4 regions of the Clostridium intestinale genome follow, and region 2 is predicted to be linked to each of the others. Evidence: riboswitches for the same ligand, from Rfam matches in the RefSeq annotation. Region 2 holds a riboswitch; each other region holds the start of a gene.
What was found. A riboswitch is a leader RNA that binds a small molecule or an ion and turns the genes downstream of it on or off. The one in region 2 is predicted to bind lysine.
Positions count from the first base shown of each region.

Region 1 (6,041 bases), 380 kb from region 2:
GAATTTGCCCTATTATCTCCTAAGAAGAAATACTTTCCTTCTGGAACAGTAAAACTACCATTATATATTGATGGATTTTTTACATATTCCTCACTAGTTTCATCTCCATTTATATATACTTTTCCTTCCTTTATTTCTACTTTATCATTAGGTAAAGCTATTAATCTCTTAATTAAAGTATCCCCAAGTTCATTAGAATAAAAAACTATTATATCTCCTCTTTGTAACTTTTCTAAATTATATACTTTTGTTACAAATAGCTGATCCCCTTTTTCTAATGTTGGTTTCATTGATTCACTTGGTATATATACTTTAAATAAAAGAAATTTATTTATTATTAATGTAGCAATTAAAGCTAGTACTACAGGTAATATCCAATCAAATAAAAATCCTTTCATCCCAGATACCTTTTTTGTCTCTTCTTCTTTAATATTTTCTTCAACATCTTTGACTTCACTAACATTGTCTTCGTTAATATTCTCTTGCATTTACTCCTCCCACATACCTTCCATTAGTTTTTTAATCTCATCTTTTCTCTTAATTGTAGCCTCTTCATCTACATAATATCCATCTTCTCTTTTTAATATAACCTTACCTTCTTTAACAATACCAAAGATATTTGTCAATTCTATATCAACCATCTCTTTTTTTTCAGTTTCGCATACAGCATATCTACCTTCAATCCTATCAACTATATAGATTGATGACATTTTTCCTCCTCCTTAAAAGGTTCTCTTTAATTATATCATATTTTAAAAAGTTTTAATGTATGAGTTTTATTTTACCTCTTATAAACAGAAAAAGCTATATAGTTTTATAAATTTTTTGAAAATTAAAAGACGACTAAGTCGTCTTCTATTAATTATATTTCATTTCTAATTAAATCTTCATAGGTTTCTCTTTTACAAATCAATTTTTCAGTGTTATTTTGAACCATAACTACTGCAGCTCTTGGAGTCTTATTATAGTTATTTGACATTGAATATCCGTATGCTCCAGTTGACAATATTGCTAGTATATCTCCACTATTAACTTTCTGCATTTCAATAGAATTTAAAAGTATATCTCCTGATTCACAGCATTTACCTGCAATAGCTACTCTTTCTCTATAATCACTTATTACATTGTTAGCCACTAAACATTCATACTCAGCTCTATATAATGATGGTCTTATATTATCTGTCATCCCACCATCAACAGATACATACTTTCTAATTCCAGGAATCTCTTTTATGGAACCAACAGTATAAATAGTAGTTCCAGCATTACCTACTATGGATCTTCCTGGTTCTATAGTAATTATAGGTCTATCTATATTTAAGTCTTCACATACCTTATCTACTTTATCTAATATAGCTTTGCAATAATCACCAGTTTCTTTAGGACTATCTCCATCAGTATAGAATATACCAAAACCGCCGCCTAAATCTAACTCTGGCACAACATATCCTGTTTCTTGTTTGATTTTATATATTAGATTTAACATTATTTCAGCTGCATCCTCATAAGGTTCAATATCGAAAATTTGTGATCCAATATGGCAATGTACTCCACAAAGTTCAACATTTTGTAGATCTATAGCTTTTCTTACTGCATCCATGATTATATTTCCAACTGGTGCAAAACCAAATTTAGAATCGATTTGACCTGTTTTTATATATTCATGAGTATGTGCTTCTATTCCAGGAGTTATTCTTAGATATATTTTTTGTACCTTATTATTTTCTTTAGCTATTCTATCTACTTGTTCCATTTCATAAAGATTATCTACAACAAATCTTCCAACCCCATAACTTACACCTAAATTAATTTCATCTATAGTTTTATTATTTCCATGAAAATATATTTTTTCTAAAGGAAACCCTGCTCTCTTTGCAGTAAACAGTTCTCCACCAGATACAACATCAAGATATAAGTTTTCCTCCATAACTAATCTACACATATCTAAAGTTAAAAATGCTTTTCCTGCGTAAGCTACTCTATTGCCCCTAGCTTCGCATTGAAACTCATTATAATAATCTCTACAATTTGAGCGTATAAGCTCCTCATCCATTATATATAAAGGAGTTCCATATTTTGCTGCTAATGTGCTTGTATTTATTCCTCCGATTGTCAAATGATTGTTTTCTACTTTCATGCTACCAAATAATTTCATTTTTAATTCCCCCTTATTTATTTACCCCAAAAACAAAAGTCACAGAAAAATCTGTGACGGATAGAGTCTCAATATAGGTTCTTGTAAAAGGCAACTATAAATGAATCACCATTGATAATATTACAATCAGCCTACCTTGTAGCTCTCCACATAACGTGACAGTCAGGCACATATTATGTACATGACCAGAGATAAATCCTGCCGGTATTACCTCTTCGGCTGTTGTTCCTTTCTCTAGACATCTTAGCTTGCCGGCTCAATCTAAATACTATTAACTAACAGCACCTCTACCCTAGGTATATATATTCTATATATACTATTCAACTTATTGATACAATGATATCATATTAAATATATTTGTCAACACTTTTTTATGAATTTCTGTACTTATCCATTAAGTCACTCATAATATCTCCACCTAATGGAGGTGTATAAGTTATAGCATTGGCACCAGCTAGTATTGTTTCTCTGATACTTTCTTCTGTAGGTCCTCCTGTTGCTATAACTGGAAATTCAGGATATTGGTCCTTTATTCTCTTTACTATAGCTGCAGTGTCTTTACCACCTGATACATTTAGTATAGTGGCTCCTGACTCTATTCTTTCCTCTATGTTTTCATTTTCAGAAACCATAGTAACTATAACAGGTATATCAATAGTATTTCTAATTTTTTTAATTATTTCATTTGATGTTGGAGCATTGACAACAACACCCATAGCACCTTTAAACTCTGCATCAAGAGCTAAGTTTACTACTCTTTTCCCTTGAGTTATTCCCCCACCTACACCACAAAAAACAGGCACATCTGCTGCCATAACTAATGCTTGAGTTATTAATGGTTGAGGAGTGAAGGGATATACAGCTATAATTGCATCTGCATTGGTGTTTCTTATTATAGCAACATCAGTTGTAAATAGTAACGACTTAATTCTTTTACCAAATATCTTTATTCCACTACAATTTCTTATAATAGTAGGTACTTCAATTACATGGTTTCTTAGTATGCCTTTTATTTCTGGTACAAATTTAGATTCTTTTATCGACATATGTTTTCCCTCCACAAAGTATTATAAATATATTATAATACTTATAAATATACTAATAAATGGTTTTAACTTCAATTTTATAAATTTTATTTTAAGGGGGTATATATGACCGCAACAAAAAAATTAATAAAAAATTATCTTTATTATTTTCTTCTTTATGGATTGATGATCATAATCCCACTGATTTCTACAGAACTTAATATACTTTATTTAGGATTAAAAAATATTCTAACTACTCCAGATATCCTTCTGACCGACTATTTCGCTATAGGTGGAATTGGAGCTACCTTCATAAATGTTGGGTTGACTGGTTTATCAATGATAGCTCTTTTAATACGCATTGGAGTAAAGCCAAATGGTTCTACTATAATGTCTTTATGGTTAACTACTGGATTTTCGTTTTTTGGAAAAAACATAATAAATATATGGCCAATTATTATAGGGGTTTGGCTATTCTCTAAATACAAAAAAGAACCTTTTCTTAATTATATATTAATAGCTTTACTTGGTACAACATTATCACCTACTGTAACTCAACTGAGTTTCACTAGTCAATTTTCTTTTGTTGAAGGTTATGTACTTGGATTTTTATTAGGAATATGTATTGGATTTATTTTGCCTCCTATTTCATCCTATTGTTTAAGACTTCACCAAGGATTTAATCTATATAATTTAGGGTTCTCAGGAGGCATTTTGGCAATGTTTATAATGTCAATTTATAGATCTTTGGGAATAGACTTTGAAAGCAACCTGATTTTATTTCATGATAGCCACAAATTTTTATCTATAATTGTGATAATTATATGCATATCATTACTACTAATATCATTAACAGGTAATAATAAATATAATATAGTAAACTCTCTAAGGTTAATAAATAAATCTTCTGGAAGACTCGTAAGTGATTATTATTTAATGTATGGAAATCGTGTATATGCAAATATGGGTATCATGGGGTTGCTATCTTTAATTATAGTATTTATACTAGGAGGAGAGTTAAATGGCCCTTTGATGGGTGCAATTTTTACAATAATAGGATTTTCAGCTTTTGGTAAACATCCCAAAAACACATTACCCGTTATTTTAGGTGCAACCCTATCAGCTTATATTAATATACTTGATGTGAACTCACCTCAAATGTTGATTTCTATACTATTTTCTACTTGTTTAGCTCCAATAGCCGGTAACTTTGGTTTCATATATGGAGTAATAGCTGGATTTTTACACGTATTTTTAGTTACTAATATAGGCTATGTCCACGGAGGATTAAATTTATATAACAATGGCCTGTCAGGAGGTTTTGTTTGTGTAATTATGCTTCCTCTTATACATGCATTTAAAAAGGAGAATGTAAATGAAAAACACTATTGATAAAAGTATAAAAATGTTAAGTGAGCTAACTGCTTATTTTTATAAATTAGGAGCCACTTCTTTAGATATTGAGACCTGCAATGAAAACAGCATAAAAATAAAAATCAGCGGCAAAACAGATACCTTTACCTCTTCTGATTTAGAAGATATAAATAGAGTTTTAAGTGTTCCTAGATTACATGAAATTGAAGAATATTATTGGGAATTAAATGGTGATTTTCACTCTTCCTCAGAACTTTCGTTATTAGGAATGATGATAGATCATTTTGAAATAAATTATAAAAACAACCTTTTAACTATATCTGTAGAAAGATATAATTAGAAATAAGCAGATAAACATGGTTTTATCTGCTTATTTCACAAGTAAAAGCTTTAGTTCCCTTATATCCAATCTCTTTAAGAACCTTTTTAACTACTTTTTTACCTACTTCATCTTCGCTCATTTCACATAAAGCATCCTCTATTTTGCTCCAATCAATCCATTCAACTTCTGATGATTTATTAATTTCTCCACTTTTATATTTAGCCATATAAGTTAACATCAATAAATCCTTATCTTTAACAAAATCACTGCCTAAATACTTTATCTCTTCAATTTCTATACCTGTTTCCTCTTTAACTTCCCTATATACAGTGTCTTCAACAGTTTCATTAGTTCCAACATAACCAGAAACTAGTACCTTTGAATTTTTAAAAATATAGCTTTGCTTTAATAATAGTATTTCATCGTCCTTAACCACAGCTATTACTGCGCATGGTTTAGGAGTATCAAAAAACATCATATCATCACTACTACAATAAGGAACCCCACCTTCATCCCAGCTATCTCTTATCTCTAACTTTTTTCCACACAATGGACAAAATTTAAACTTCATTTTTTGTTCCTCCCCATCAAACTAGAACTTCCTCACTGGAGTAAGTTCGAAGAACTAAATCAAAGATTTAGATTCTCACTTTCACTTCCTTAAAAATGCTTATAGAGTCTTCGGTAACCCTACAGTTATATGCAAATATATCTACTCCATTTTCTTTTGCAAATTTAACCGCTTTCCCGAAGTTCTCATCCATTTCATAATTAGGTCTAAAATTATTTACTTCTTCTAATTGAATTAAGAAAAGTATTCCAGCACCTTTTCCTTGTTTTTTAGCTTCCACTAATTCTAATACATGTTTTGTTCCTCTTTCAGTTGGAGCGTCTGGAAACCTTGCTTCACCACTAAATTCTAAAGTAACCCCTTTAACCTCTAAGTAGTACTCTTCTCCAAAATCATTACTTAGCTTAAAATCAAATCTACTTTTTCCAAATGTTTTTTCTCTCTCAATTAAATTATACACTTTTAATAAAGGTATGACACCATTTTCTAGAGCTTCTCGTACTACTTTATTTGGTACCTGTGAATCTATGCTGATTAATTTATCTTCTTTATAAACAGTCATTAAGTCATACCTTGTTTTTCTACTAGGATTTA
Region 1 covers NZ_CP121166.1:3,914-9,954, reverse strand. Annotated here, with positions in the region: gene lepB (signal peptidase I) at 1-488, opposite strand, end outside; gene P8F83_RS00050 (DUF3006 domain-containing protein) at 489-710, opposite strand; gene lysA (diaminopimelate decarboxylase) at 863-2,155, opposite strand; lysine riboswitch at 2,287-2,453, opposite strand; gene P8F83_RS00040 (beta/alpha barrel domain-containing protein) at 2,527-3,201, opposite strand; gene P8F83_RS00035 (DUF1576 domain-containing protein) at 3,307-4,572, shown strand; gene P8F83_RS00030 (hypothetical protein) at 4,556-4,894, shown strand; gene P8F83_RS00025 (NUDIX domain-containing protein) at 4,917-5,447, opposite strand; gene sfsA (DNA/RNA nuclease SfsA) at 5,515-6,041, opposite strand, start outside.
Region 1: it holds a riboswitch for lysine, as region 2 does, so the genes downstream of both, lysA (diaminopimelate decarboxylase) here and P8F83_RS21815 (transporter substrate-binding domain-containing protein) in region 2, are expected to answer to the same signal.

Region 2 (6,041 bases):
AAAGAATAACATCTGGTTCCATAGAAAGAGCTCTAGCAATAGCAACTCTCTGTTTTTGTCCACCAGATAATTGTCTTGGTTTTGCATTTATAAAACGCTCCATACCTACAACTTGTAAATATTTCATGGCTACTTTCTCAGCCTCTTCTTTACTTCTTTTTAAAACCTTCATTTGTCCTACAGTACAGTTACTTAGAACATCATGATTGTTAAATAGATTAAACTGTTGAAATACCATGCCTAGCTTTGTACGATATGCACGTGTATCATGTTCATCATGTAAAATATCTTTTCCTTTATATATTATCTCACCACCACTTGGTTTCTCCAAAAGGTTAACGCAGCGAAGAAGAGTAGACTTACCTGAACCCGATGATCCTATGATACAAACAACTTCTCCTTTATTTACTGAAAAATCAATATCTTTTAAAACTTCATGAGTTCCAAAGGATTTATTTAAATGTTTAATATCAATTATTTTTTCCATACTTATCTCCTTTGTCCTTAAATCCTTAACCTAATTATTTTGGTTTCTGCGTAACATATCTTCTGGTGTTTCAACTTGCATTTGGTTTGCATACATAATATAGTTGTCCGGACCATCTATTTTTCTCTCGATAAATCTTAGTATTCTTGTTACTGCAAAAGTCATTATAAAATACATAACACTAGCAATAAAAAACGTTGCAAAAAACTTATAATTAATTCCTGCTACAGATTTTGCTTGGAAAAATAACTCAGTTACAGATATTACACTAAGAACAGATGTATCCTTTATATTTATAACAAACTCATTACCTGTAGCTGGTAATATATTTCTAATAACCTGTGGTAATACTACATTAATCATAGTTTGAACATGACTCATACCTATAGCATGTGCTGCTTCAAACTGTCCTTTGTCAATAGAAACTATTCCTCCGCGGACAATTTCTGACATGTACGCTCCTGTATTTATAGATACTATAAATATACCTGCATATATTCTGTTCATATCTATCCCAAAAGCTAAAGCTGATCCATAATAAATTACCATCGCTTGTACTATCATAGGGGTTCCACGGAATACTTCTATGTAAATAGATAAGATAGCATTAACAACTTTTAGAACTGCCTTCTTTATACCTCTTTCAGGTACAGGAATAGTTCTAACCATTCCCACTAACAACCCTATAATAGATCCTAAGATTGTACCAATAATAGAAATTAATAAAGTCATACCAGCTCCACGTAAAAACATAGGCCAGTTATTTGAAAAGATTTTTACAATATCCTCAAAAGTCATTTTTTCACTCCTTTAATTTATCTGACGTCTAGCCACTGTAATACCTCTGGTTGGAGATAACATTGGCACGACTCTAGATAGGTTCAACTAAAATTCAGCTGGGGATAAAACCCCATCTGAATCAAGTTTCACTTGACAAAACCGAATGTTACTTAAATACACTCGGCTTTATATATACCTTGCTATTATTCAGCAGCAGGTTGATTTTTTATAGCATTATCCATTATAGTCTTACGATCTGATTCAGAAATTTTTGATAATGTAGAATTGATCTTAGCTGTTAAATCACTGCCTTTTTTCACGCCTACTGCTATTGCAACATCTTCTTCAGATGCCTTAAATCCATCTTTAAGTTCTATCATCTTGAAATTATTGCTATTAGATTCAGCACTAATTCCTTCTGGACGTTCTGAAACATATGCATCAATTACACCTGACTCAAGGGCAACTCTCATAGCAGAGAAATTATCCATAGCTGTTTGTTTTTGAACTCCAGCTATTTGATCTATAACAGAATAGTGAAAAGTATTTAATTGTGCAGTTACTTTAGCTCCACTAAAATCTTTTAATGAAGTAGCTCCATTATATTTTCCACCTTTCTTAACTACCATAACTAACTCTGATTTATAATAATTATCTGAAAAGTCTATTGTTTCTTTACGTTCTGCTGTTGGGGACATACCTGCTATAACTGCATCTATCTTTCCAGATTCTAATGCTGGTATTAATCCATCCCATTCTGTTTTAACTATAACTAGCTTTTTACCTAAATCGTCAGCAATTTTTTTAGCTATTTCTACATCATAGCCTCCTGCATATTCTGCAGCCCCATCAATTTTAACTCCCCCGTTAGAATCGTCTTTTTGAGTCCAGTTAAAAGGAGCATACCCAGCTTCCATTCCAACTTTAAAAGTATCTTCAGTTTTTGATGTATCAGAAGCTTTTGAGCCACATCCTGTAAATAAAAGTGTTGCTGATAAAACAGCTGATACTATTAATGATAATTTTTTCATTTTTTTGTTCCCCCTCATATTTTTAGCTTATATTATCTTTTTAAGTTATAAAAAAAGATCTGAGCTGAACTCAGATCGCAATAAACATAGTTGCTACTAGTTTCCCTCCACTTTTCCCTAAATGAGATAGCACAACTCAATAAACTGGGTGGCTTATTGAGACAGTCCTGCAGCTCTTAACTACAGACCCAGCAAATAATAATGAGATTATTATTTACTTCGGCGATATTTCCTTCTCTATAGCATCATTGCTTCTCAAACTCTTCTAAAGACTAATAAATACCGCGCCTCTACCCCACCATTAAAAGTGAGGTTTATTAAATTACATTATAAATGTACAATAATATATTATATATGTCAACAAAAGTGTTATATTTTTTTTAATTTTTTAGTGGAAATTCTAAAACGATTTTACATTATAAGAAAAGTGTAGCTGAAAAAATATAAATTTTATCTCTAAATGATTTTTTTATTCTTATAAATATATAACCCTACTAATCAATGCCATTAATTAGTAGGGTAAATTTATAAATTAAAATATTTTTATATTTATTTCTTTATCTCTGATCACTTATTACAGCAGAACTGTTATAGGTTGATAATGCTGAAGTAGGATCATATGGTGCACCAGTAGGAGTCCCAACTAGCAATGCAATATCAACGGCATTCTGTGGAATTCCCCATGAGTTTCCTGAGAAAACAAATATTGCTCTGTCTACAACAAATCCTCTAGTATTATAAGTCACATTATCTACAATATATCCTGTAGAATTTGGATTTAAATATGCTGGTTGTCTCATAAAGTAGAATATATTATTTTGAACTATCAGGTTAACTACATTTCCCTGAGTTAAAAATCCACGATTTACTACCCACCCTGTAGATGGTCCTGCCTGAGGTGGTCCATATATATAGTTATTTGTTAGCTTGTGATTAGTTCCTGCAAATTGTATAAACTCAACTGCATACGCCAAATCACTTGTAATAGTAAATCCATCTATTGTAACTCCACTTCCAGTAACAAGGAAAGGAATTACAGCTGCTTGTAATAAAACTATTGTATTAGGATATCCTTGCAATGTTACTCCTGATTTATTAACTGTAATTGTTGAAGTAACTGAATAAGTTCCTCCAAGAACATGAACTACACCTGTAGGTGATACTGCTGTAACACCTTGTTGAATAGTTCCAAATGGGCTTGCCTGAGTTCCATCTCCACCAACCGCACCAGCTTGAACATATACATCAAAAGGATTTGGTTGAACAGTTCCTGTTGCTCCGGTTGCCCCAGTTGATCCAGTTGCCCCAGTTGATCCAGTTGCTCCGGTTGCTCCGGTTGCTCCGGTTGCTCCGGTTGCTCCGGTTGCTCCTGTTGCTCCTGTTGCTCCTGTTGCTCCGGTTGATCCCGTTGCCCCAGTTGCTCCTGTGCCCCCTGTTGCTCCTCCAGCAGGTCCTGTTTCACCTATAGCTCCAGTCGGTCCTGTTGCTCCAGTTACTCCTGTTTCACCTATAGTACCAGTTGGACCTGTTGCTCCTGTTGCTCCAGTTTCACCTGTTACTCCTCCTGGTTCTCCGGTTGCTCCTGTTATTCCGGTTACTCCTGTTGCTCCAGTTACTCCAGTTGTTCCTGTTACTCCAGTTTCTCCAGTTGCTCCTGTTACTCCTGTTACTCCTGTTACTCCAGTTGCTCCAGTTACTCCTGTTGTTCCTGTTTCACCTGTCGCTCCTGTTACTCCTGTTGCTCCGGTTATTCCTGTTGCTCCGGTTACTCCAGTTGCTCCGGTTATTCCTGTTACTCCAGTTGTTCCCGTTACTCCTGTTACGCCTGTTACTCCTGTTACTCCTGTTACTCCAGTCGCTCCTGTTGTTCCTGTTACTCCTGTTACCCCAATTACTCCTGTTACTCCAGTCGCTCCAGTTATTCCAGTTGTTCCTGTTACTCCTGTTACTCCAGTTGATCCGGTTATTCCAGTACCACCTGTTGGACTAACAATATCATCTTCTACTATAACCATAGTTGCTTTTACTGGAACAGTAGAAGCTAAAATTGCTGTACCTGATCCAATATAGTCTAATGTCAGAGCAACAGGTGCTGCACTAACCTCTATAATGCCAAACCCTACTACTTCTCCTGTTTTAGTAGGCATATTACCTTCTAAAATATCTCCCTGTGAAGATACAGCTGCAAATATAACTGAATTTGGAGCAGTTGCAGTTTGAACTGCTACCCACCAATTAATAACGTACCTTCCTGCCTCATTGAATGTTATTACTCCTGTTACTGGGTTATAACTAACATTTCCTGCTGAATAAACAGTATTATCAAAAATAATGTTTGATCCAGATGCTATATTTTCTGCTACTAAAAGCTCTATCTGTAAAGCTATATTACTCATAAATTTCCTCCTTACATATAAAATCTAGCTTATGGTCTTATTTAACCTAAAGCTTGTCATTTTATAATATGTTTACAGCAATATCATAGTTACAATTGATGTATTTCAGTGTATTTTTATATACTTTTATGTATATAAATGTAAAAATATAGTAATTAGAGGAAAACATAACAGCTTATATATTCCAGAAAGGTATATTCCAAAAATCATTGTGAAAATTACAAACTTTATTTTCATATAAAAATGCCCCCTGGTCTAAATTATAAAATATATACCAGAGGGCAAAACATTACTTATTGTTCATTTTTAAGTCAATCGATTTATACTCCATACAGTCCCTGGAGCACCGCCTCCAAGGTTTATAGATACAGTTAAGCCATTTGCTTCATAGAATAGACCAATATTATCTCCTGCATTTAATTCAACTTCACCTGCTAATGTTACTGTTGCACTTCCTAATACAGCTCTTAAAGTTAGTAGTAATGCTATATTAACATTAAGAATTGGAAATAAACCTGAAACTAAATCAGTTGTCGTTGGTGCTGTTCGTCTAACTACAAGAGATGGATTTATTCCTGTGCCTAAAGATACACTTATTGCTGCAGTTGTAGCAAAATTAATTGTAGCACTTATAGAATATCTTCCAGTTGCAGGAACTGTATAAACTCCAGTTGATGGATTAAAACTTGCACTTGTAAAATAAGGATTAGTAACAGTCCATCCAGTTAATTGAGCACTTGCTGATGTTGCAAATGTTGGTAAGAAAGCTGCAAAGCCTTCTGTCAAAACAGATGTTCCTGTTGCTCCTGTTGCTCCTGTTGCTCCTGCTAATGCCATTGCTGTATAATCTGAAGAAGTATCTGGAGTTCCAGTTGGAGGTGCACTTGTAACCATATAAGTTCCTCCATTATAGGTTACGACCTGACCTACTGGATAACCTGGTGCTGCTGCTGGATCAAATTCCACCATTCCGTCAAGTCCAGCTCCTGCTGGTCCTGTTGCTCCTGTTACTCCTGTTTCACCAGTTGCTCCTGTTACCCCAGTTGCGCCTGTTACTCCAGTTGCTCCTGTTGTTCCAGTTGTTCCTGTTACCCCAGTTGCACCAGTTACTCCTGTTGCTCCGGTTGTTCCAGTTACTCCGGTTGCTCCTGTTTCACCAGTTACTCCTGTTACCCCAGTCGCTCCAGTTACTCCTGGTAATGCTAATGGTGTATAATCTGGTGATGTGTCTGGTGTTCCTGTAGGTGGAGCAGTATTAACTATATAGGTTCCTCCATTATAAGTTACTACTTGCCCTACTGGATAACCTGGTGCTGCTGCTGGATCAAATACTACTAATCCAGTAAG
Region 2 covers NZ_CP121166.1:4,312,403-4,318,443, reverse strand. Annotated here, with positions in the region: gene P8F83_RS21825 (amino acid ABC transporter ATP-binding protein) at 1-487, opposite strand, end outside; gene P8F83_RS21820 (amino acid ABC transporter permease) at 518-1,285, opposite strand; gene P8F83_RS21815 (transporter substrate-binding domain-containing protein) at 1,471-2,298, opposite strand; lysine riboswitch at 2,418-2,599, opposite strand; gene P8F83_RS21810 (collagen-like triple helix repeat-containing protein) at 2,856-4,694, opposite strand; gene P8F83_RS21805 (exosporium protein) at 5,001-6,041, opposite strand, start outside.

Region 3 (6,041 bases), 1.1 Mb from region 2:
AAAGAAGGATGAGCAAAGAACAATATTATTTGTAAAAGAACCAGACTTAGAAATGGAAAAATGGGTTGGGAAAAGTATAAGAGCGAATGAAGCAAAAGAAAAAGGTGGATTTACAGAAGTTCTATATACTAAAGAATTTGAAGGAACTATACATGGACTTATATTTAAAGAAGAAATAGAGAAAGTATATTTTGATTTAGAAAAAGATGGTTTTTCTGAAAGAGAAACTTTAGTTGAAGAGTTTGCAAGAAATCTAAAGAATAAATATCCTCAAGTTTCAGTAAAAAATATATACAACAGTATAGCAGAACTTAGACTTGTAAAGTCTAGTGAAGAAGTAGAAAACATGCAAAAAGCTATAGATATTACCATTGAAGGGGTAGAAGCTTTAATGAAGAATTCTAAACCGGGTATGATGGAATATGAACTTGAAGCTTATTATGATTTTAGTTGTAAGAGAAGAGGAGCAACAGACGTTGCATTTAAGACAATAGCAGCTGTTGGAGTTAATGCTACAATACTTCACTATGTTGATAATAATTCTATAATTAATGATGGAGACTTAATATTATTTGATTTAGGTTCACAATATGAATATTATAATGCAGATATAACAAGAACTTTCCCTGCAAATGGTAAGTTTACAGAAAGACAAAAACAAGTTTATGAAGCTGTACTTAGAGTAAACAAAAAGGTAATAGATGAGATTAAACCAGGAGTTAATTGGGGAGACATAAACACTAAAGCTACAGATTGGGTTGCAGAAGAATGTATAGCTTTAGGATTAATAGACGATAAAAAAGATGTAAGAAAATACTATTGGCATTCTATAGGTCACAGCCTGGGATTAGATACTCATGATGTGGGTAAAAGAAATGTTGAGCTAAGACCTGGAATGGTATATACAGTAGAACCTGGAATTTATATAGCAGAAGAGGGGATAGGCGTAAGAATAGAAGACGATATATTAGTTACTGAAGATGGAAATGAAATATTAACTAAGGCAATGATTAAAGAAGTTAGTGAAATAGAAGAATTCTTCAGAAATCGTTAATTATTAAGTGTTTATTAATATTAGAGTAATATTAGAATTAAATGGTATAATAATATTAATAAGAATGTATGGGAGATGATTTAAATGATAAATGATCTTAAGAAATTGTTGTTAGCTGGAGTGGGTGCCGTAGCTACAACTTATGAAAAAGCATCTGAGGTTGTAGATGAGTTAGTTGAAAAAGGCAGATTAACTGTAGATGAAGGTAAAGAGCTTTCAGAAGAATTAAAAAGAAACTTCACTACAAAAGCTACAGAAAAAATTAATGAAATAAAATCAGTAAATAAAGAGAGTTTAGAAAAGGTTATTTCAGAACTTGGATATGTTAAAAAAGAAGAGATAGATAAACTAAAAGTAAGAATAGAGTTTTTAGAAAATAAACTAGATCAAATGTAGACTAAAGGGTTTCCCTTTAGTCTATTTATTAATTATTGCTTAGTGACAGGGAAACAGGAGTGATTTATTTGAATAGAAGTACTTTTAATAGGTTTAGAGAGATAATTAGAGTACTTACCTATTATGGTTTTGGGTATTTTGTTGAAGAAAAAATACTAAATAAAAAACAGAAGGTTGAAAACTTTAGAAAAGCTTTTGAAGATTTAGGACCAACTTTCATAAAAATAGGGCAGATACTTAGTACTAGACCAGATATTATTTCAGAAGAATATATTGAAGAATTAAAAAAGCTTCAAAATGATGTGGTTAAGGTTCCTATAGAGGATATTAAAAGAACTTTTCAAGAGGAACTAGGAAGAGATATAAATGAATGTTTTTTAGAATTTAATGAAGAACCTATAGCTTCTGCATCTGTTTCTCAAGTTCATGAAGGAGTTTTAAAAAGCGGAGTAAAGGTTGTAATAAAAGTTCAAAGACCAAACATAAAAGAACTTATGAGCCAAGACATGAGGATTTTAATGAGGCTTGCTAGAATGGCAAAAGGAAAGTTTAAAGAAACTTTAATTGATCCAATGGAAGCTTTAAAAGAAATACAGAACATTACAGAAAAAGAATTAGATTTTAGGATAGAAAAAGACAATTTAAAGAGATTTGAGAGAAATAATAGAGATGTAGTACCACTTCATGTTCCAGAAGTTTATGATGAATATTCAACTGCTAGAATTTTAATTATGGAGAAAATAGAAGGGTATAAGATAACAGATAAATATAGCTTAATTCAAGATAACTATGAACTAGAAGACATATCTAAAAAATTGGTATCTATATATTTTAAGCATATTTTTAAGGATGGTTTTTTCCACGGGGATCCTCATCCAGGTAATATTCTAGTATCTGACAACAAAATTTGCTTTATAGATTTTGGGATAATGGGAGAAATAAGCCCTTACCTAAGAGAATGGTTTAATAAGGTAATAATAGCTTTAGCTAAAAAAGATATAAATAAGCTAGTTGACTTCATATTAGCAATAGGAATAAAAAATGGAACTATAAATAAAAGTAACTTGTATGAAGATATAGAAGGGTTTTTAGATGTTTATTTAGGTACTTCATTAAAAAATATAAAAATATCTAGGATGCTTCAAGAAATAATGGCTATATCATCTAAAAACAATATTTTAATGCCAACAGACTTAGTAATATTAGCTAAAAGCATGGTAATATTTGAAGGGGTGATTGCAGAGTTATCTCCTGATTTAGACATATTAACTATGGTTATAGCTATAATGGGAAATGATAGTAAATTATTTTTCTTAAATGATTTAAGCAAAGAAGACATAGCATTAAAACTTTATAAATTCATTGAAAGTTCTATGGAGCTTCCTGAAAAAGCTGTTAGTTTTATGGATAGCGTAAAAGGCGGAAGGGCAAAAATTAACCTACAGATAAATGAGTTAGATAAATCAATGGATAGATTCAGTAAAATGGTGAATAGAATGGTGTTTTCCATGATAATCTCAGCTATGATAGTAGGTTCATCACTAATAATAGATTATAATGGTGCTCCGCAATTTCATGGGGTCTCAGTAATAGGTTTATTTGGATTTTTTATAGCTGCTATATTAGGAGTTTGGCTTGTTATAAGCATAATAAGATCTGGAAATATCTAAAATAATTCTTGATAAAAATTTTGCTACAATGTATAATTCAATAAAAGTGAATATTTTAGAGATAGAGGCGCAAGGTTTAAAAGTATCTTCATGGAGCTAAGCACAGAGAAGTGAAGAGAAAGGAAACATTGCCGAAGTGTGTAGTTAATGCTTTAAGACTATACAACTGGTCTTATATAGAATATATATAAGATTGTCACAAATAATGTTTGTGGAGAGCTATTCAATGGAAACTGTTATTGATATTTATTCAGTACATACAGAGCCTTGGATTACTCCAAGGCTCTTTTTTCTTTAGAGTATTGGGGAACACTTTTAGATAATAACAGCCTTAATTAATAAACATAAAAGAAAAGATGTGCAAGTGAAAAATAAAAAACTTGCATTTGTAAATAGAAATATATTTACATTACAACATTTTATGTTAGAATTGAAATTAGGCGGTAAATAAAAATTCATTTGGGGGTATATTTAATGTATAAAATTCCTAGTTCTATGATGACGCAACATCCAGACAACGTAGATACTTATGTATCTATACAACAAGAACCACAAGAAGCAATTGACGGTCTTACATTTCAGGAGAAAGGTGGACTCGGAATAAATGAGATAATGATTGACTTTGAAGGTAAGTTAACACCATATCATCAAACTTCTCAGGTGGCTTTAGGATTAATCTCCAATGGTATAATTCCAGGAAAGGATGTAGCTATAACGCCAAGAATTCCTAATGCGAATAAGGAATCAGTATTTAGACAATTAATGAGTATAATGTCAATAGTAGAAACCAATGTTCAAGCTTATCAAAACACAGGTGTGCAGGCTATAAAAGAGGTTGTAGTACCTATGGTTGAGACTGGAGCAGAAGTTTGTCAATTTCAAGATAGAGTAAACTCTGTTATTGAACTTGGAAACAAAAACTATGATGTTAAATTCGATTTAAATAGTATAAGAATAATTCCACTAGTAGAAGGGGTTCCTTCATTAGTAAATATAGATACAATATTTGATGAGTTTTATCATACCTCAGAAGATAAAGGAGATAAGCTTGAATCTTTAAGATTTATGCTAGCACGTTCAGATTCTGCTATGTCTTATGGATTAATATCAGGAGTATTATCTGTAATACTTGCAATAGATACAGCTTATAAGTGGGGAAAAGACCATGGAGTAGAAGTATATCCAATCCTAGGTTGCGGCTCACTTCCATTTAGAGGACATTTCACTAATGATAATGTTGAAAGCATGATTAAAACTTACTCAGGTATTAAGACTTTTACACTACAATCAGCTTTAAGATATGACCATGGAAGAGATAAAGCAAAAGAAGTAGTAAATAAATTAAATGATAATATAGATAAATCAGTTCATAGAAACTTTAATCAAGAAGATATAGAACTTATGAAAGAATTCATAGGAATATTTTCAAAATATTATCTTCAAACCTTCTTAAAAATAATAAACACAGTAAGCTTTGTATCAGACTTTATCCCTAAAAACAGAGATAGACTTACTAAGAGTAAAACTGGTTTAGATTATACAAGGGATCTTCCAGAAATAGATAAAATAGCAAACTGGGTTAAAGATGAGAAATTAAAAAATGAATTATTATCAATAGACCTAAACGTAGAATATTCAGTGCCAAGAGCTATTTCTTACACTGGAGCTATGTATACCCTAGGAATACCACCAGAATTCGTAGGAATGGGTAGAGGTCTTAGAGAAATAAAAGAAAAGTATGGACAAGAAGGGATAGATAAACTAAAAGAATTCTATCCTCAAATAAAAAAAGACTTTAGATTTGCAGCTTTATTTGCTAATCCTAAAGTTTCAAAAAGAATAATAGATGAATCTGCAAGATTAGAATATGCAGAGGATTTAGAATTAGTAAATGAAATATTAGACTTAGGTATTGATTTTGAATACCTAAATGATAATGAATTCTACCATACATTACTTAAAACAACACGTCCAATCATAATGCACCTAATAGGTTCAGAAGAAGATTTATTAGAAAATAAAACAGAAGAACTTAAGATTCTAAATGAGTGGATTATAAGAATGGGTAAATTAAGAGGAAGTATGGGTTAATAAGATATTTAGATTATAGTTGTATTTTGTATGTAAATAAATGCAACTAGATTAAAAAACTAATAAACATTGTTAAGTATATTAAGAGAAACACCTCTTATTAATTGAGTTAATAAGAGGTGTTTCTCTATTTATATGGTTATTTTATTTTTTAAGTAAATATAGAATTTTACAAAATGGAAAGTAAGCTTGATATTGATGAAAGAGAGTGTTAGTATTTAGATATGGAAAGTAAACTTAACATTAAGAGGAGTGGTAGGGTGAAAAATCGTTTAGAGGAAATACGAAAAAAGCGGGGGATAAAGCAAGAGGATTTGGCTACTATACTCGAAGTATCAAGACAAACTATTGGTTCCTTAGAGAATGGCAGATATAATCCTTCGATTATATTAGCTTTTAAGATTGCTAAGTACTTTAATATGAGTATAGAAGAAATTTTTATTTATGAGGAGGAATAAGTAAAATGAAAAAAGAAGCGAAGTATTATTATTTATCAGTATTTGGATTTATATTATTGGGTTTAGGGTTATATTTAAGTAAAACAATTATTGAAGCAGAGGGAATTATGAGAGCATTACCATATGTATGCATAGGATTAGGCTGTGGAATATTAGGTCATGGTATAGGCGAGATTATAAGTTATAAGGCATTAAAAAATTCCCCTGATATTAGAAAACAAATAAACATTGAAAAATTAGATGAACGAAATATTTTAATTACAAGTCGTGCAAAAGCAAAAGCATATGACATGATGGTATTTATATTTGGAGCTTTAATGCTTACTTTTGCTTTGATGAGAATTGATATGATAGCTATTCTTCTTTTAGTTT
Region 3 covers NZ_CP121166.1:3,248,811-3,254,851, reverse strand. Annotated here, with positions in the region: gene P8F83_RS16745 (aminopeptidase P family protein) at 1-1,054, shown strand, start outside; gene P8F83_RS16740 (phasin family protein) at 1,139-1,450, shown strand; gene P8F83_RS16735 (ABC1 kinase family protein) at 1,519-3,120, shown strand; lysine riboswitch at 3,175-3,350, shown strand; gene ppcA (phosphoenolpyruvate carboxylase) at 3,595-5,211, shown strand; gene P8F83_RS16725 (helix-turn-helix transcriptional regulator) at 5,472-5,669, shown strand; gene P8F83_RS16720 (DUF6442 family protein) at 5,675-6,041, shown strand, end outside.
Region 3: it holds a riboswitch for lysine, as region 2 does, so the genes downstream of both, ppcA (phosphoenolpyruvate carboxylase) here and P8F83_RS21815 (transporter substrate-binding domain-containing protein) in region 2, are expected to answer to the same signal.

Region 4 (6,041 bases), 620 kb from region 2:
GCATATTTGAAAAAGAATTAATTATAGACTTAAAAGAATCAGTTGATTTTTTTACTATAGTTAATTGTTCCTTTAAAGTTGAATTAACATTGTTTGTTGTATTAATTACTAAATCCGCTTCATTAGAAACTGAACCAACTAAGTCATTAATATTTTTAGAAGAAGTTTTAGTTTGTTCAGCAAGTTTTCGAATTTCATCAGCTACCACTGCAAACCCTCTTCCTGCCTCACCTGCTCTTGCGGATTCTATCATAGCATTTAGTGATAAAAGATTAGTTTGATCTGCTATATCTTGGATAATGTCTGTTATGTTGTTTATTTGACTAATATCATTACCTAAAGTAAGAATTTTTTTGGAAACCTCATTAAATTCAAAAGTAATTTTATGAATTGAATTAAGTAAAATACTTAGATCTTCGTTACTGAGTGAAATCTCTTTGTTTATTACAGAGGCCTTTTCATCTACATTATGAATAGAAGTTAAAATAGAATTCATATTGTTTGAAAAATTATTTAAAAGTTCTGAGGTATTCATAAGCTCCTGAGATTGATTAGTTGCACCATCTGCAACCCCTTCTATTGCTGAAGAAACCTGTTCTGCTGAAGAGTTCATTTCTTCAGAGATAGCTGATAGAGAACTGCTTTGGTCAAAAACCTCACTTGAGATAGCTTTTATTTTATTTAACATTTGAGATATTTCTTCTATTGATTTGTGAAGTTCTCTACTAATTAACCCAAACTCATTATTAGAGTGTGTATCAAATTGAACTGTAAAATCTCCACTAGATAAAATCTTTACTTTTTCATATATATTTTTAGACATATGTTGTACTAGTTTTCTAAAAACTACTGTTGTTAAATATCCAATGATTACAATTATTACAAGTAAAATTAAATAAGCGTTTGAAGTTGTTTTATATGTACTTTCTCCGTTTTTGTTAAGTTCGTCAGCTGAATTAATTTCATAGTTTTTAAGGTTTTTAATATTTTCAAGTATGTTATCTTCGGCTGATGTAATTTGAGTAATTTCATCTTGATTTAATTCTTTAGAGTTTTTTAATTTATTAATTGAATTATTGATTGATAAAAAATAACTATCTATTGATTGAGTTAAGCCTACATATAATTTATTTTCTGTTTCATCCATTTTAATATTTTTTGAGAAAGTATCCATATTTTTAGTTATATTGGATTGAAGAGTATAAATTTCCGATTCTCTAACAATAGTATAATTGCTTAAGATTTCTTTTGATGCTATCTTAGCTTTTAAAATGGAACTTTCAATATTTTGTATGGAGGTAATAGGAATTAGATTGTTGTTATATATTTCATTTTGATATTTATTAATTTTTTGAATATTAGTGTATCCTATAAATCCTATAATAAGTATAAAAATTACAGCAATTGTTGAGATACTTCTTAAAATGGTTTTTATGCTAAGGATTTCTAAAGAGTTGTAAAATTTATTTTCTTTAGTTTCAATAAGGTGGCTTGTACTGTTTTTAGATCTTTTAAATTTATCTTTTTTATTAGATATTTTATGCTTATCTCTCATTTTTTCTCCTTAATTTATATTGTGAATATTTCCATTTTTTATATAAAGTAAAACTGGTAATAAATCCAAATTATATCAACAGTATAATTAAATAAATATCTTTATGTCAAGCTTCATTAAGATATTTAATCTAGTTTTAATGAAGTTATAAAGTTTAAGTGAAAAACTAACTGAATAAAATATGTATTAGTGTAGAAACTACATTTTAGATACTTGATGGAGGTGAGATTATGGCTAAAAAGGATCAACAATCTTCATGGAATAGTAAGAGGTTTGAAACACCTAAAAAGAACACTGTAGAACCAGTTCCGGAAATTCAAAACAAAAGAAATAAACACTAAAATAAAAACTGGGAACTATTCTCAGTTTTTTTATGTTATAATAGAAGTTAATGAAAGGAAGAGTGAAATGTCAGGAATAAATTTAGAAAATATAATATTAGTAGTAGTTGCAATTATATTATTATATATAGCTGTAAAATTTATTAAAGGAATTATAAAATTTATTATATTAGTTATACTTATATTGACTCTAGGGGTTAGCGCATACAATATACTAATTACTAAAAAATCTATAAGCTATGAAATCAATAGATATAAGGTGGACTATGGATATTTTAAAAATATAACTTCAATCTCTAAAGAATCAATAAATCTTGTAAATGATATCAAAGAAGGAAGAAACGTTAAAGAAAATACAGATAGATTAGTAGAAATTAAAAGTGAGGTCGGAAAATTAGAACATAGCAGTGAAATAAGCCTTATAAATGACAGATATTTAGATGCATTAGATACAGCTATAATAGTTGGAAAAGGTTATGAGACAGCTAACAATGTAAAAGAACAAACTAAAAAATTAGATGAGGTTACAAAATCTCTTGACTTAAGTTTGAAAGATATATTAAATTAATACTTGATTAAAAGCAGATATGAATGTATAATTAACGAAAAGTAATAGTTTTGAGATAGAGGCGCGATGTTTAATAGTATCATTATGGAGGTAAGCACTGAGAAGTAATGAGAAAGGAACCATCGCCGAAGTATGTAACCTACGCTTTAAGGGTTATATTGCTGGTCTTGCATAAAATATATGTAAGATTGTCACAATTTTTTGTGGAGAGCTATCCAATGGATTTTATTCTTATTTTTGTATGAGTAAGAAGCCTTGGATTTTTTCCAAGGCTTTATTTATTTTAAATTTAATTTAATGCTTTAGGAGGGTAATATATTATGTCATTAAGAGGAGTATTTGTTCCATTAATCACGCCATTTAAAAATGATGAGGTGGATTTTAATTCTTATAAAAAAATGGTGGACAACTATTTAACAAAAGGAATTCATGGATTCATACCACTTGGAACTACTGGTGAAAGTCCAGTAATATCAGATAGAGAATATGAAGAGATAGTTGAAAAAATTATGGAATATGTAGATGGAAAAGTTCCTGTTTATGTAGGATTAGGTGGAAATAATACTAAAAAATTAGTTGAAAAACTTAAGGTCGTTGAAAAATATAAAGTTGATGGAATATTATCAGTATCTCCATATTATTCGAGACCAGATCAAAGAGGTATATACGAGCATTTTAGGACTATATCTGAAGCAACTTATTTAGATATAATCTTATATAATATACCATATAGAACAGGAAGAAATATCGAAAATGAAACTATTCACAAGTTAGCAGAACTTAAAAATATAGTAGCTATTAAAGACTCTTGTGGGGATATGAAACAAAGTACAGATTTATTATTAGAGCCACCTAAAGATTTATCTATATTAACAGGAGAAGATGCTTCTTTCTTCTCAACTCTTGCGTTAGGTGGAGATGGAGGAATATTAGCTTCTTCACATATGAGAACAGAAGAGTTTGTTAAAGTATATAATAATATTAAAAACAATGATCATTTAGCTGCTTTAGAAACGTGGAAAGAATTATATAGTTTTGTTCCACTTTTATTTAAGGAACCAAACCCAACACCTTTAAAATATTGCTTATATAAATTAGGTCTAATAGAGTCGTCAGAAGTGAGACTTCCACTACTTGAAATAACAGATGAACTTAAAAAAGAATTAGATAAAGTTTTTAAATTTTAATAAAGGCTACAAAACTAGTTGATGATTAGTTTTGTAGCTTTTTTGTTAAAAAAATACATACTTAATATATTATCTCTTAATTACCTGTAAAAAAGTATTATGAATAACTTTAAAAAGCTCACAATAATTGTAGGAGGTGAAGTAATGAAAAAATTAATTTCTTTAATTATGAGTGCTATGCTTTTAGGTTTGCCTTTATATGGATGTAATAAAGCTAATAATCCTAATGATGTTACAGAAGAGACAACACCAGAGACTATAGAAAATTCAACTAATGAAAATGCAACTGAAGTACCTGGAACACCAGATTCTAATCTACCTGCTCCTGGAGTGACAGGAGATGGCACAACAGCACCAGGAACAGGAACAACTACGCCAGGAACTGGTACAGCAACACCAGGAACCGGTACAACACAACCATCAACAAATAACAATACGCAAACTCCAGCTGCTGGGGACACTAATAAGGATGTAAATCAAGCATCAGGAGATCTTGTAACAGACATATTAAACAGCACTAATGCAGAGAGACAAAAACAAGGGCTTCAACCATTAAAGTTAAATAGTGAGGTATCTAAGCTTGCAGCAATGAAATCCAAGGATATGCATGACAAAAATTATTTTTCACATACATCTCCAACCTATGGAGATCCAGGAAAAATGTTAACTGATAATGGTTTAAGATATTCTGCAATGGGAGAGAATATATATACGTCAACAGGAATGACTCCTACTGGTGCATATACAGTTAATCAATGGATGAACTCACCAGGACATAGAGCTAATATACTTTCTAATAATTATGATGAAATAGGTATAGGAGTCTACTATAATAATGGAAAGTATTACGCTACACAAATATTTTATAAAGCTTAATTATAAAGCTTAATTTTTGGAGGTTTTTTTATCTATGAAAGAAGGAACAATAAAATGGTTTAATTCAGAAAAAGGTTTTGGATTTATTGAAATTGAGGGTGGAAAAGATGTATTTGTACATTTTTCTGCAATTAAAGGAGATGGCTACAAAACTCTTCAAGAAGGTCAAAGAGTAAGTTTTGACGTGGTGGAAGGAAACAGAGGACCACAAGCTGAGAATGTATCTATAATGTAAAAATGCAACAAAAAAGCTGTTAGTAACCTAACAGCTTTTTTGTTGCATTTAATTATACACTGAACTACATAAAAGAGTATTAGCTTCTTCTTCAGTTAGACCTTTAGCTAAAGATATTTCGCTAAGTAAAAGTTTTTTTGCACTGTTTAACATTTGTTTTTCACTGCTATTAAGTGCTTTCCCTTTTTCTAAAATCATTAAATCATGGATAACTTCTGAACTTTGAATAAGATCACCAGATTTAATTTTGGTCATATTAATAGTGTATCTTTCTTTGTATGTAAGAGATTCGTTTGTATATAAATCAACACTACGAAGATTTGAAAGTACAGTTTCTAAGGTGTTAGAATCAGTTACAAAGCGTATCCCTATAGCAGATATTTTCTCGGATGGTATCATAATTTGCATATTATTAAGTAAGTTTATTATATAATAGTTCTGTTTTTCTCCGAATAAGTCCTTTTCTTCTATAGCAGTTACAGTACCAGCACCTTGCATTGGATAAACAATATTATCACCAATCTTAAACAAATAATCACGCTCCAATTGTATAATTTATATATAGTATACCACATATCGATAAAAATAACAAATTTATAGAATAACATAGACTTTATAGAGGTGTCAATATAAAAATACAGAAAAATAGTGATAAGGTAATGAGTTTTAAGTTATGGTATAATAATTCTAATTTAGTTGGGGAGGAAAACATATGAGTACTATAATTTATACAAAATTTGATGATTTTAAATTAAGATTTGCAGAAGAAAAGGATACAGAAATAATATTAGGTTTTATTAAAGAACTAGCGGAGTATGAAAATTTATTAAATGAAGTTTTGGCTACAGAGGAGATATTAAAGAAATCTATTTTTGAAAGAAAAGTAGCTGAGGTTGTTATTGGAGAATATCAGGGGAAAGTAGTTGGGTTCATATTGTTTTTCTATAACTTCTCTACGTTTATTGGAAAACCAGGAATATACTTAGAAGATTTATATATACAACCACATATGAGGGGAAAAGGCTTTGGAAAAGTATTTTTAAGCTTTTTAGCAAAGTTAGCAGTAGAAAGAGATTGTGGTAGACTTGAATGGTCTTGTCTTGATTGGAATGAACCTTCTATTAAGTTTTATAAAAGCTTAGGAGCTATTCCGATGGATGAGTGGACAGTTTATAGATTGCATAAAGATTCTCTTAATTCTTTGGCTGAAAAGTTTTAGTAATTAAATGTCCGAACATTCGAATATTCGAATGTTCGGACATTTAGCGTAATAAGAGTT
Region 4 covers NZ_CP121166.1:246,150-252,190, forward strand. Annotated here, with positions in the region: gene P8F83_RS01100 (methyl-accepting chemotaxis protein) at 1-1,555, opposite strand, end outside; gene P8F83_RS01105 (hypothetical protein) at 1,964-2,464, shown strand; lysine riboswitch at 2,513-2,686, shown strand; gene dapA (4-hydroxy-tetrahydrodipicolinate synthase) at 2,785-3,651, shown strand; gene P8F83_RS01115 (CAP domain-containing protein) at 3,796-4,527, shown strand; gene P8F83_RS01120 (cold-shock protein) at 4,562-4,762, shown strand; gene P8F83_RS01125 (CarD family transcriptional regulator) at 4,811-5,293, opposite strand; gene P8F83_RS01130 (GNAT family N-acetyltransferase) at 5,475-5,981, shown strand.
Region 4: it holds a riboswitch for lysine, as region 2 does, so the genes downstream of both, dapA (4-hydroxy-tetrahydrodipicolinate synthase) here and P8F83_RS21815 (transporter substrate-binding domain-containing protein) in region 2, are expected to answer to the same signal.